3 regions of the Pseudoalteromonas sp. HF66 genome follow, and region 2 is predicted to be linked to each of the others. Evidence: predicted binding sites of a transcription regulator. Region 2 holds the regulator's gene; each other region holds the start of a gene.
What was found. Region 2 encodes sigma-54, which starts transcription at its own class of promoters, with help from an activator protein. Its sites were predicted from a motif close to GTTGGCACGNNNNTNGNNT; they were not measured.

Region 1: the regulator sigma-54 is predicted to act here: its motif matches at 1,652-1,670, upstream of HCZ11_RS14565 (EF-hand domain-containing protein).
Region 3: the regulator sigma-54 is predicted to act here: its motif matches at 1,593-1,611, upstream of HCZ11_RS15000 (YggN family protein).

What each region holds. Positions count from the first base shown of each region.
Region 1 covers NZ_JAATOU010000015.1:25,831-28,995, forward strand. The annotation lists gene HCZ11_RS14545 (amidohydrolase) at 1-485, opposite strand, end outside; gene HCZ11_RS14550 (EF-hand domain-containing protein) at 579-812, opposite strand; gene HCZ11_RS14555 (EF-hand domain-containing protein) at 817-1,050, opposite strand; gene HCZ11_RS14560 (hypothetical protein) at 1,154-1,381, opposite strand; gene HCZ11_RS14565 (EF-hand domain-containing protein) at 1,391-1,618, opposite strand; gene HCZ11_RS14570 (HAMP domain-containing sensor histidine kinase) at 1,931-3,165, shown strand, end outside.
Region 2 covers NZ_JAATOU010000014.1:99,530-102,694, forward strand. The annotation lists gene lptB (LPS export ABC transporter ATP-binding protein) at 1-619, shown strand, start outside; gene HCZ11_RS14325 (RNA polymerase factor sigma-54) at 737-2,233, shown strand; gene hpf (ribosome hibernation promoting factor) at 2,261-2,548, shown strand; gene ptsN (PTS IIA-like nitrogen regulatory protein PtsN) at 2,552-3,004, shown strand; gene rapZ (RNase adapter RapZ) at 3,005-3,165, shown strand, end outside.
Region 3 covers NZ_JAATOU010000016.1:20,811-23,975, forward strand. The annotation lists gene HCZ11_RS14995 (PLP-dependent aminotransferase family protein) at 1-682, shown strand, start outside; gene HCZ11_RS15000 (YggN family protein) at 757-1,557, opposite strand; gene HCZ11_RS15005 (PA3496 family putative envelope integrity protein) at 1,949-2,137, shown strand; gene HCZ11_RS15010 (glutathione peroxidase) at 2,190-2,672, opposite strand; gene HCZ11_RS15015 (LysR family transcriptional regulator) at 2,740-3,165, opposite strand, start outside.

The DNA.
Region 1 (3,165 bases), on a different contig from region 2:
CACACAGCATGGCCATCAACTCGAGAAAGCACTACGGGTTTGTCTTTTAAATACTTGTCTAAATCAGCAGCATTTGGGAACTGTCCACCAGGCCACTGCTCTTGGTTCCAACCTCGACCAATGATCCAACCTTGTTTATCTTTGGCAAACTCAGCTAGCATTTTGCCAACTTCATCTGCCGAGCGAGTACTTCTAACATCAAGTTGAGAAAGGTTATTACCTAAACCAATCACATGGCCATGGGCATCAATCAAACCAGGCAATAACGTAGCTTGTTGGCCATCAATCGTGGTGGCATCAGGAAAGCTTTTTTTGATTGTATCATTACCGGTTTTTACAACTTTACCGTCTTTAAAAACCAGTGTTGAAAAGTGTTGAGTTTCACCTTTGTAGGTTGGTGTGTAACCATTTACATTGTAAATTACTGTGGTATTGGCAAAACAACTTATCGAAGCTGTTGCCAGTAAGCTGATGATGAGTTTCATAATCTTCTAATAGTTTTTATTGAATTATGAAAACATTATCAGAGTTGCAGTAAACTGCAACTCAGCAGCAATTAAATAATCAAATAGACATTTTTATTTACTTGCGTAGACCTTAAATTCACTCAGCGATAATTTATTATCTTTATCGCTGTCGTAATTTTTAAAACGTGACCATAGAGCAGGATCTCTTGCAGACTCTGAGCGAGTAAGGTAGCCATCGTCATTACGGTCAAGTTGTTTAAATTTTTCACCAATACTATCTGCAGCAAAACCCAATGTGCTAAATCCACAACATAAAATTAGGCTGGCAAAGGTTAATTTTGACATTACTTTAACTCTTGTTTGTTAAATAGTGTTTAAATTCTAGGAGCGAAATTTGTTGATCTTTATCTGTATCCCACTCTGCCATGCGTTTTTGCAAGTGTGGTTGGGATGACAGTTCTTGCAAAGACAAAAAGCCATTTTTGTCTTTATCTAGGTGATCAAATCTTTGTTTTACATCCAATGCTAAGCTATTGAAGCTTATTGTAATTAAGGTACATGAAGCAAGCCAGAAAATTCTCATAATTACACTCCTTTATAAATAAAAGTGCTTGCCATAATTTAACTCCCATAATTTAAATCCGTTTACACATTCCCTCTGGGATTATGGCAAGCACTTTAAGCCGTTAAGGTTTGAATTTTTCAAACTCTTGTTCAGACAAAACTTGATCGCCGTTTTCATCTAGGTCGGCAAATTGCTTAAGTAAGTTATCGTGCTTAGTCGCTTCAGCTAAAGAAATCTCACCGTCGGCGTTTGTATCAAATTTAGCAAATCGAACATCCATTTGTGATGCTAAAACGGTAGCGCTGATAACTAAAAACATGAGTGAAAACGCTGCTAAAAGTTGTTTCATTACAATCTCCTATTGAATAAACGACTGAAACTCAGAAAATGAAATTTGACCATCTTGGTTACTATCTATTTGAGTAAAGTTGCTATGTAATAATGCATCTTCAGATGCCTCTGCTTCACTCAAAAAGCCGTTACTGTCTTTATCTAGCTCGTTAAAAGTCGTTTGCAGATCGAATGCATAACAGTCTACCGTAACTAGGTTTATCAACACTGCGGCTGAAATGGCCGTAATCTTCATTTTGTGTCCTAAATGACTAATTTACTTTGTAGTTATCAAAATTGGTGCCAGTTTTTAAATGTGTTAATTATCAGTGGGTTATATATTTTGTGTGGTTTTTAATGCGAAATAGTTACAGAGTATTGTGTCTTTTTTGCAACGCTTTTTAGGCGACTAAGCTTTATTCTCCTTGTTTCAATGAGTTAGCGTGTTGCTAAATAGCAACTATGTATCAGTTTTTGGGTAAAAGTCAGTACTTTTTAAGGTCGGATTCAGCGAGTGTCTAAGTTTATTCACTAATAATCAGCATCAGCAATTATGTTGAGAGTGAATATGCAAAATAAAGTAGCGATAAAAATGAAACAGTTAGTCAACTGGCGGCCTAGTCTCATTAGTCAGTTCGTTTGTAGTATTTTGCTGTCTTTACTGCCGTTATCTTTAGTGGTGATTTTGTTTTTAAATGCCCTTAATAAGCAGCTTGCGCTGACCCAAGAAATCGTCGGTGACAATTACGAACTTACCAAAGCATTCAATAATCTTAAACAAGACTTAAATAGTTTAGAAAGGGCTACTCGACAAAATTGGGTGCTTAAGAGTGAATCTCTCGATAGCCTGATTGCTAACAAGTGGCAATCTTCTTTGCAAAGTGTTGATGAGCTTATTTTTTTGAGCCCTACAGCTGATTATGTGTCGCAGTGGCATCAGCTTGCTGAGGTATTACAATTTGCAGAGCAGCATTTGCTAGTTGAACAAAAGCAAGATGGTGAGCTGTTTGCTCCTGCTAGCAAGCTTATCAGTGAACAAACAAACTGGCTTAAAGAGCAAAATGAATTACGGATCACAAAAAACCAACAGCAATTAAAAGCACTACAAGCTTCATTTATTAATTGGTTAATAGCTTTAATTCCACTCACGCTATTGGTAGGTGGTGGATTTCTATGGCGGATAAGCGGACGCCTACGAGAGCTTACTAATGTTATTGATAAATTAGGGCAAGGGCACTGGCAGCAAAAAATTCATGTTCGTGGTTCTTCAGAATTAGTTGAATTAGGCAATAAACTTGAATGGGTACAAGCACAGTTACATATGCTTGAGCAGCAAAAAGATACTTTTTTGCGTCATGTGACACATGAGTTGAAAACCCCCCTAGCTTCTATGGTTGAAGGCACAGATTTACTTGCAGATGAAATTGTTGGCCCAATCAATAGCGAGCAACAAGCAGTCCTTGAGCTAATAACACAAAGTATGGTGCGACTTAGAGTCATGATTGAAAGCTTATTGAGTTACAACGCTATCCGCACTAGTAAGCAAAGCCTGAGCGAGCTTAATTTTAACGTGATGATGAATAAAATTGAGCGTCATTTTGAGCACCGACTATCTGCGCGTGACTTATCCATTGTTTGGGTTAACGAGTTACCAAATAAAGCCTTGTTTATATCAATAGAACTACTTGAAATGGTGCTTATTCAGCTGACCTCAAATGCGTTAAAGTTTTCGCCAGAACATGAGTCAGTGATAATCAAGGCAAGCTTAAAGCAGGGGCAATTAATTTTGAGTGTAAGCGACTT
Region 2 (3,165 bases):
CCCAAATGGTGCTGGTAAAACCACGACTTTTTACATGATTGTAGGCCTAGTTCCGAGCGACAAAGGTAAAATTAGCATCGATGATAACGATATTACCCTTTTGCCAATGCACAGCCGTGCGAGGTTGGGTATTGGTTATCTACCGCAAGAATCTTCGATTTTTCGAAAGTTAACAGTTTACCAAAACTTGATGGCTATTTTAGAGACTCGTAAAGATCTAAATAAAACCACGCGGGAAGAAACTCTAAATAGCTTATTAGATGAATTTAGCATCCAACACATCCGTGATAGTCAAGGTATGGCGCTATCTGGTGGTGAACGTCGCCGCGTTGAAATTGCTCGCGCATTAGCCGCTAATCCTAAATTTATCCTTTTAGATGAGCCTTTTGCTGGTGTTGATCCAATTTCAGTGTTAGATATAAAGAAAATTATTGAGCACCTAAAAAATCGTGGTATTGGTGTACTAATTACTGACCATAATGTTCGAGAAACCCTTGATGTTTGTGAAAAAGCCTACATTGTTTCTCATGGGGAGCTAATTGCATCAGGCACACCTGAGCACGTATTAGCTGACCAAACTGTACGCGATGTTTATCTAGGCGAGCAATTTAGGCTGTAACCATTACGCCACCGACTAGAGCATCTGCTAGACTTATAACAATGACAATAAATCGATAATAACTTAACTGTCTTTGCACAGTTATCGATAACTTAAAAAAAGGATTGTTAGGGATACATGAGGCAATCATTACAGCTGCGCATGGGCCAGCAACTTACAATGACTCCACAACTGCAACAAGCTATTCGTTTGTTGCAGCTCAGTACATTGGATCTCCAACAAGAAATTCAAGAGGCGCTAGATAGTAACCCTTTACTTGAAGTGGAAGAAGCGGATTACAACGAAGAAAGCATCGGCAAAAATGAACAAAAAGCTGAATCTGACGATGTGCAAGTCAGCGCTTCTGCAGACGAAGCACCTAGCGAATATGAACAAGAAAGCAGTGATGCTCTAAATAAAGACACTGTAAGTGACGATTTAGCCATGGATGTTACATGGGATGAGTACATGAGTGCCGCTCCATCAACATCATCAGGGCCAATGCCAGAAGATGAATCTATTTATCAAGGTGCATCGACCGAAACCCTTCACGAATACCTTATGTGGCAATTACAGCTAACTCCCTTTAGTCCGACTGATGAAGCGATTGCTGTGGCAATTGTTGAGGCTATCGATGACTCTGGTATTTTAACGGTAAGCTGTGAAGATATCGTCGAGAGCTTTAATCAAAATAGTGATGAAGAAGAAATCGAACTTGATGAAGTCGAAGCGGTCCTAAAGAGAATTCAATTGTTTGATCCTGTCGGTATTGGGGCGCGTAGTTTACAGGAATGCCTGTGTATTCAACTTCGCCAATTCGATGCAAACACGCCATATTTAGCTGAAACTAAAATGGTTTTATCTGAGCATATCGAATTATTAGCGAGTCGCGACTATCGAACTTTGATGAAAAAGACTAAGCTTAAAGAAAATGAGCTTAAAGAAGTAATGACGCTAATTCACAGCTTAAACCCTAAGCCTGCGGATAGCATAGTACGCGAAGAGTCTGAGTACGTCATACCTGATGTATCAGTGAAAAAAGTAAAAGGTCGCTGGGTGGTTGAGTTAAACCCAGATAGTATGCCAAAGATTAGAGTGAACAGCCAATATGCGGCTATGTCTCGCTCTGTTAAATCAAGTAGCGACAGCCAATTTATTCGCTCTCACTTACAAGAAGCAAAGTGGTTTATTAAGAGCTTAGAAAGCCGTAACGATACACTATTAAAAGTGACCAACTGTATCGTTCAACAACAACAAGCTTTCTTTGAGCATGGCCCAGAAGCAATGAAGCCGATGGTGCTAAATGATGTTGCTGAAATGGTCGAAATGCATGAATCGACGATTTCACGAGTAACAACGCAAAAATATATGCATACCCCCAGGGGTATTTTTGAGTTGAAATATTTCTTCTCAAGCCATGTCAGCACTGAAAATGGTGGTGAGTGTTCTTCAACAGCAATACGCGCTTTAATCAAGAAGTTAGTCGCTGCAGAAAACTCGGCTAAACCATTGAGTGATAGCAAAATTGCAGATATATTGGCTGAGCAAGGAATTAAAGTAGCTAGACGTACAATTGCAAAATATCGTGAGTCTCTAGCAATACCTCCGTCTAATCAGCGTAAGAGTTTGATTTAGACGTTTTACATAGAAGGAAAAATGCTTATGCAACTAAATTTAACTGGTCGTCATGTAGAAATCACTGATTCATTAAGAGACTATGTAAACACCAAGTTTGCGAAACTAGAAAGGCATTTTGACCATATTAATAATGTTCATGTCATTCTAGATGTAGAAAAATTAAGCCAAAAAGCAGAAGCAACTTTACATGTAAACGGAGGCGAATTGTTCGCTTCTACAGAACATCAAGATATGTACGCAGCCATTGACTCGTTGATCGATAAGCTTGATCGCCAAGTCATTAAACACAAAGAGAAATTAGCTCGACATTAAATTATGAAACTAAGTTCACTTACTAATCAGGACTGCAGCAAAGCTGCGGTCCTTTTTAATAGCAAAAAAAGAATTCTTGAATATATCAGCGAACTGGCTCACCAGCAGCTTCCTCATTTATCTCAACAAGATATCCTAAATGCTTTACTCAACCGAGAGAAGTTAGGTAGCACTGGTATTGGCCGAGGTATTGCTATTCCACATGGCCGAATGAGTGGCGCCGATGAACCTCAGGCGTTTGTCATAGTGAGTGAATCCCCAATCAATTTTGATGCAATTGATAATCGCCCTGTTGACATTTTCGTAGCACTCATCGTACCAGATGGTGACTCTCAGCTTCATCTAAAGACCTTATCAACAATTGCTGATAGACTTAAAGATAAAGAGTTTTGTAAACAGCTGCGTAGTGCTACTACCGATCAGCAACTGTTTCAGGTTATATCAGCAGAGGCATAAATGGAATTAATCATTATCAGCGGTCGCTCAGGCTCAGGTAAATCGGTCGCTTTACGAGTACTTGAAGACTTAGGTTATTATTGCGTTGATAATATTCCAGTCAATTTACTGCCTTCGCTCGTGCGTAGCGTATCAGATAACTACGATAAAATAGCGGTCAG
Region 3 (3,165 bases), on a different contig from region 2:
TGTGTTTTCAACCTCATTAAATAACCCAGTTGGCAGTTTTATGCCTGATGCCAAGCGTGAGCAATTAGTGGCACTTTTAGAGCAGCGCGAGGTGGTGCTCATTGAAGATGATGTTTATGGCGACCTACATTTTACAGCTAAGCGTGCCACTCCTGCACAAGCTTATTCAAAAAAGGGGTTAGTGATCACCTGTGCGTCGTTTTCAAAAACAGCCGCACCTAGTTACCGCATAGGTTGGATCATTGCAGGTAAGTTTGCTGAACAAGCAAGGCGACACAAACGCGCGCTTAGTTGCTCTGCGCCGCTTATAAATCAGTGGACCTTGTATGAGTTTATAGCCAGTGGTGAGTACGACCGTAACATTCGTTTGCTTAGACAGCGCTTAAGTACCAACAAAGAGCGTATGATTTGGTGCCTGCAGCAATATATGCCAAGTTGTGCGCGTATTAGTAACCCGCAAGGGGGCTGTGTTATCTGGGTTGATCTTGGTAGCCAATATGATGCGGTAAAACTATTTCATTTGGCACTTGAGGCAGGGATTAGTATTACCCCTGGGTTGATATTCTCAGCGGGTAAAAAGTACCGTAGTTGTTTTCGATTAAGCTATGGTTTGCCTTGGTCTGAAAGTTTGGAACAGGCGATTAAAACGTTATCGCAACTGACCGTGCTGGCCAAAAAATAAAAAAGCGCAGAGCAAGCTCTGCGCGAAAGGACCAAGTGTTTTGGTTCAGGGATGTTAATTTCTTAACTGGTCAATTACTCTGCGTTCTGTTTAAAAGTAAATAATTGATATTCTTTTAGCTGTGGTACTAGAACCACTAATTCTTGTTCTTTATGAGCGATATCAGCAAAACTGCCACACAATGCATCTGCTCGCTCTTCTAGCTGAGCTGCTTGGGTTTCTACGCGAGCTTCGATTTGTGCGCCCATGTTTTCCATACGTTGCTCAAACTCATCCATGTCGCCACCCGAACCTAAAAGCTCAGAGCCAAGAGCCACTAAAATACTGCCCATCGATTGCATCATGGCTGACTCTACTGCTGATTCGATTTGCTCATCGAATTGGTCTTCAAAGTTTTGGCCAAATTTTTCAAAGTTTTGTTGACCCATTGTGAACGCACCTTGTTGGTAGAAAGCGTTTTGCACTTCTACGCTGATATCGTCCATTAATTCTGAAATGTCACTTAGGCCATCAATGTTGAAAGCATTTGATACTTCTTCGATTGCTACGCCTGCTATTTTTACGCCATCAAGTGCGATATTAGCTACTTCAGGAAGTTGGCTGCGCAAGCTGTCTGAGTAATCTGCAATTGCTTGCTGTTGTGAAGCATTAAGGGATACGCTTTGGCCATCGATATATAAAGTATGTTGGTCGATGATTTTCATGCTGCGATTATCGGCTGTGTATACTTCTAACTCACTTGGAGTGATACGCACATCATTTATAAATTCGACATCACATTGCTCACCGCTGAATGAAATATTTGTATCATTATCGTTATGAGCCATTGCGCTGGTAGCGATAAATAAAGAACTTAGTAACAATAACTTTTTCATTTTTTTCTTTCCTGTTTGAAATGACATAAAAATATAATCAAATAGGATGCCAAATATTATAAATTCTTTTATTTCATTGGCTTATGGTTTTTTAGGGTTTTTGTTGGAAGTGCACGGAATAATTTTTTAACCATTTTTTAGTCAAATTAACTAAAAAATACACATGCATAAATGACTTTTATCGAAACGATAAAAAACTCTCACTTTTCAGAAATCAAATTTAGCGCTATTTATTCACAATATTGACATATGACCTATTTAGCATGGGTGTATGGCTTTATTTTGGTGGTTTTTTAGATACTAAATAACTACTGAGCTTTTTAATCTTTGCCAATTCATCGAGCAAATTTTAATCTCAAGAATTGGTCTCAAACACTTTATGGAGTGGGTTGTGGGTAAGACATTTAGTTATGACGCGCTAGATGACGATTTTGTTGAAGACGAGTACGAAATGGTCGGGCGTAATCAACACGACAAGAAAAAGCAACGCGTTAAGAAGAAGTTGGAAGACTATCTTGAACAAAAACGCTTGCGTAGAAACTTAGGCGATGACGACTTTGATGAGTACTTGAACGACTAAGCATAAATTTAAATAAAGAGGCTATTTGCCTCTTTATTGCTTTAAGGCCTTATTACTTGCTCAAAGCGGCAAGAATGTCTGATTCGAACTGCTCAGGTTTTGTAAGTGGCGCGTATCGTTTAATTGCTTTGCCGTCCTTACCAATTAAAAATTTGGTGAAGTTCCATTTTATTTTGCGGGTAATAAAACCAGGCAGCTCTGATTTTAGATATCTAAACACAGGGTGAGCATGCTCGCCATTTACGTCAACCTTACTCATCATCAAAAAGCTCACACCATAGTTAATTAAGCAGCCTTCTTTTATTTCTTTAGCATCACCAGGTTCTTGTTTACCAAATTGATTACATGGAAAGCCAATTATTACCAAGCCTTGTTCATGGTACTTATCATGAAGTACTTGTAAGCCTTCGTATTGCGGGGTGAAACCGCATTTACTCGCTGTATTTACAACAAGTACGACCTTATTTTCAAAATCAGAAAAATCGACAGTTTGGCCTTGTAGGCTGGTGGCAGAGAGTTGGTGAAATTCGCTCATAATGATAACTTTTTATTATTGTTAGACTGATTCTAACTTGCTTGTCATATTTCTAAAAGAGCAAATATTAATCAGCAAATGCATTGGTTAAATGTTCTATTAGTAAACGTACCCGAAACGGTAATAGATCTTTTCTTGGGTAGACTAACCAAGATGCGTTATCGCCAACCTGAAACTCTTCAAGAATGCTTACTAATTGCCCACTATTTAAAAAAGGTTCCACGATATCTAACGCTAAATGGGCAATGCCAACTCCTGCTACTGCGGCATTTAAAATAGCCTGCGGGTGGTTGCTACGCCAATTACCATCGATACGAACTTCTTTAATTTGATCGTCAATATTAAATCGCCAGCGCTTTCGCATGGTAATTAAGCAGTTATGCTCAGCAAGGTCATAAGGCGTTTTAAGAGAAGGGTGACTGGCTATGTATTCAGGGCTAGCAACGAGGGTCATGACGCGCTTACATAAAGGGCGTGCAATTAAGTTTGAGTC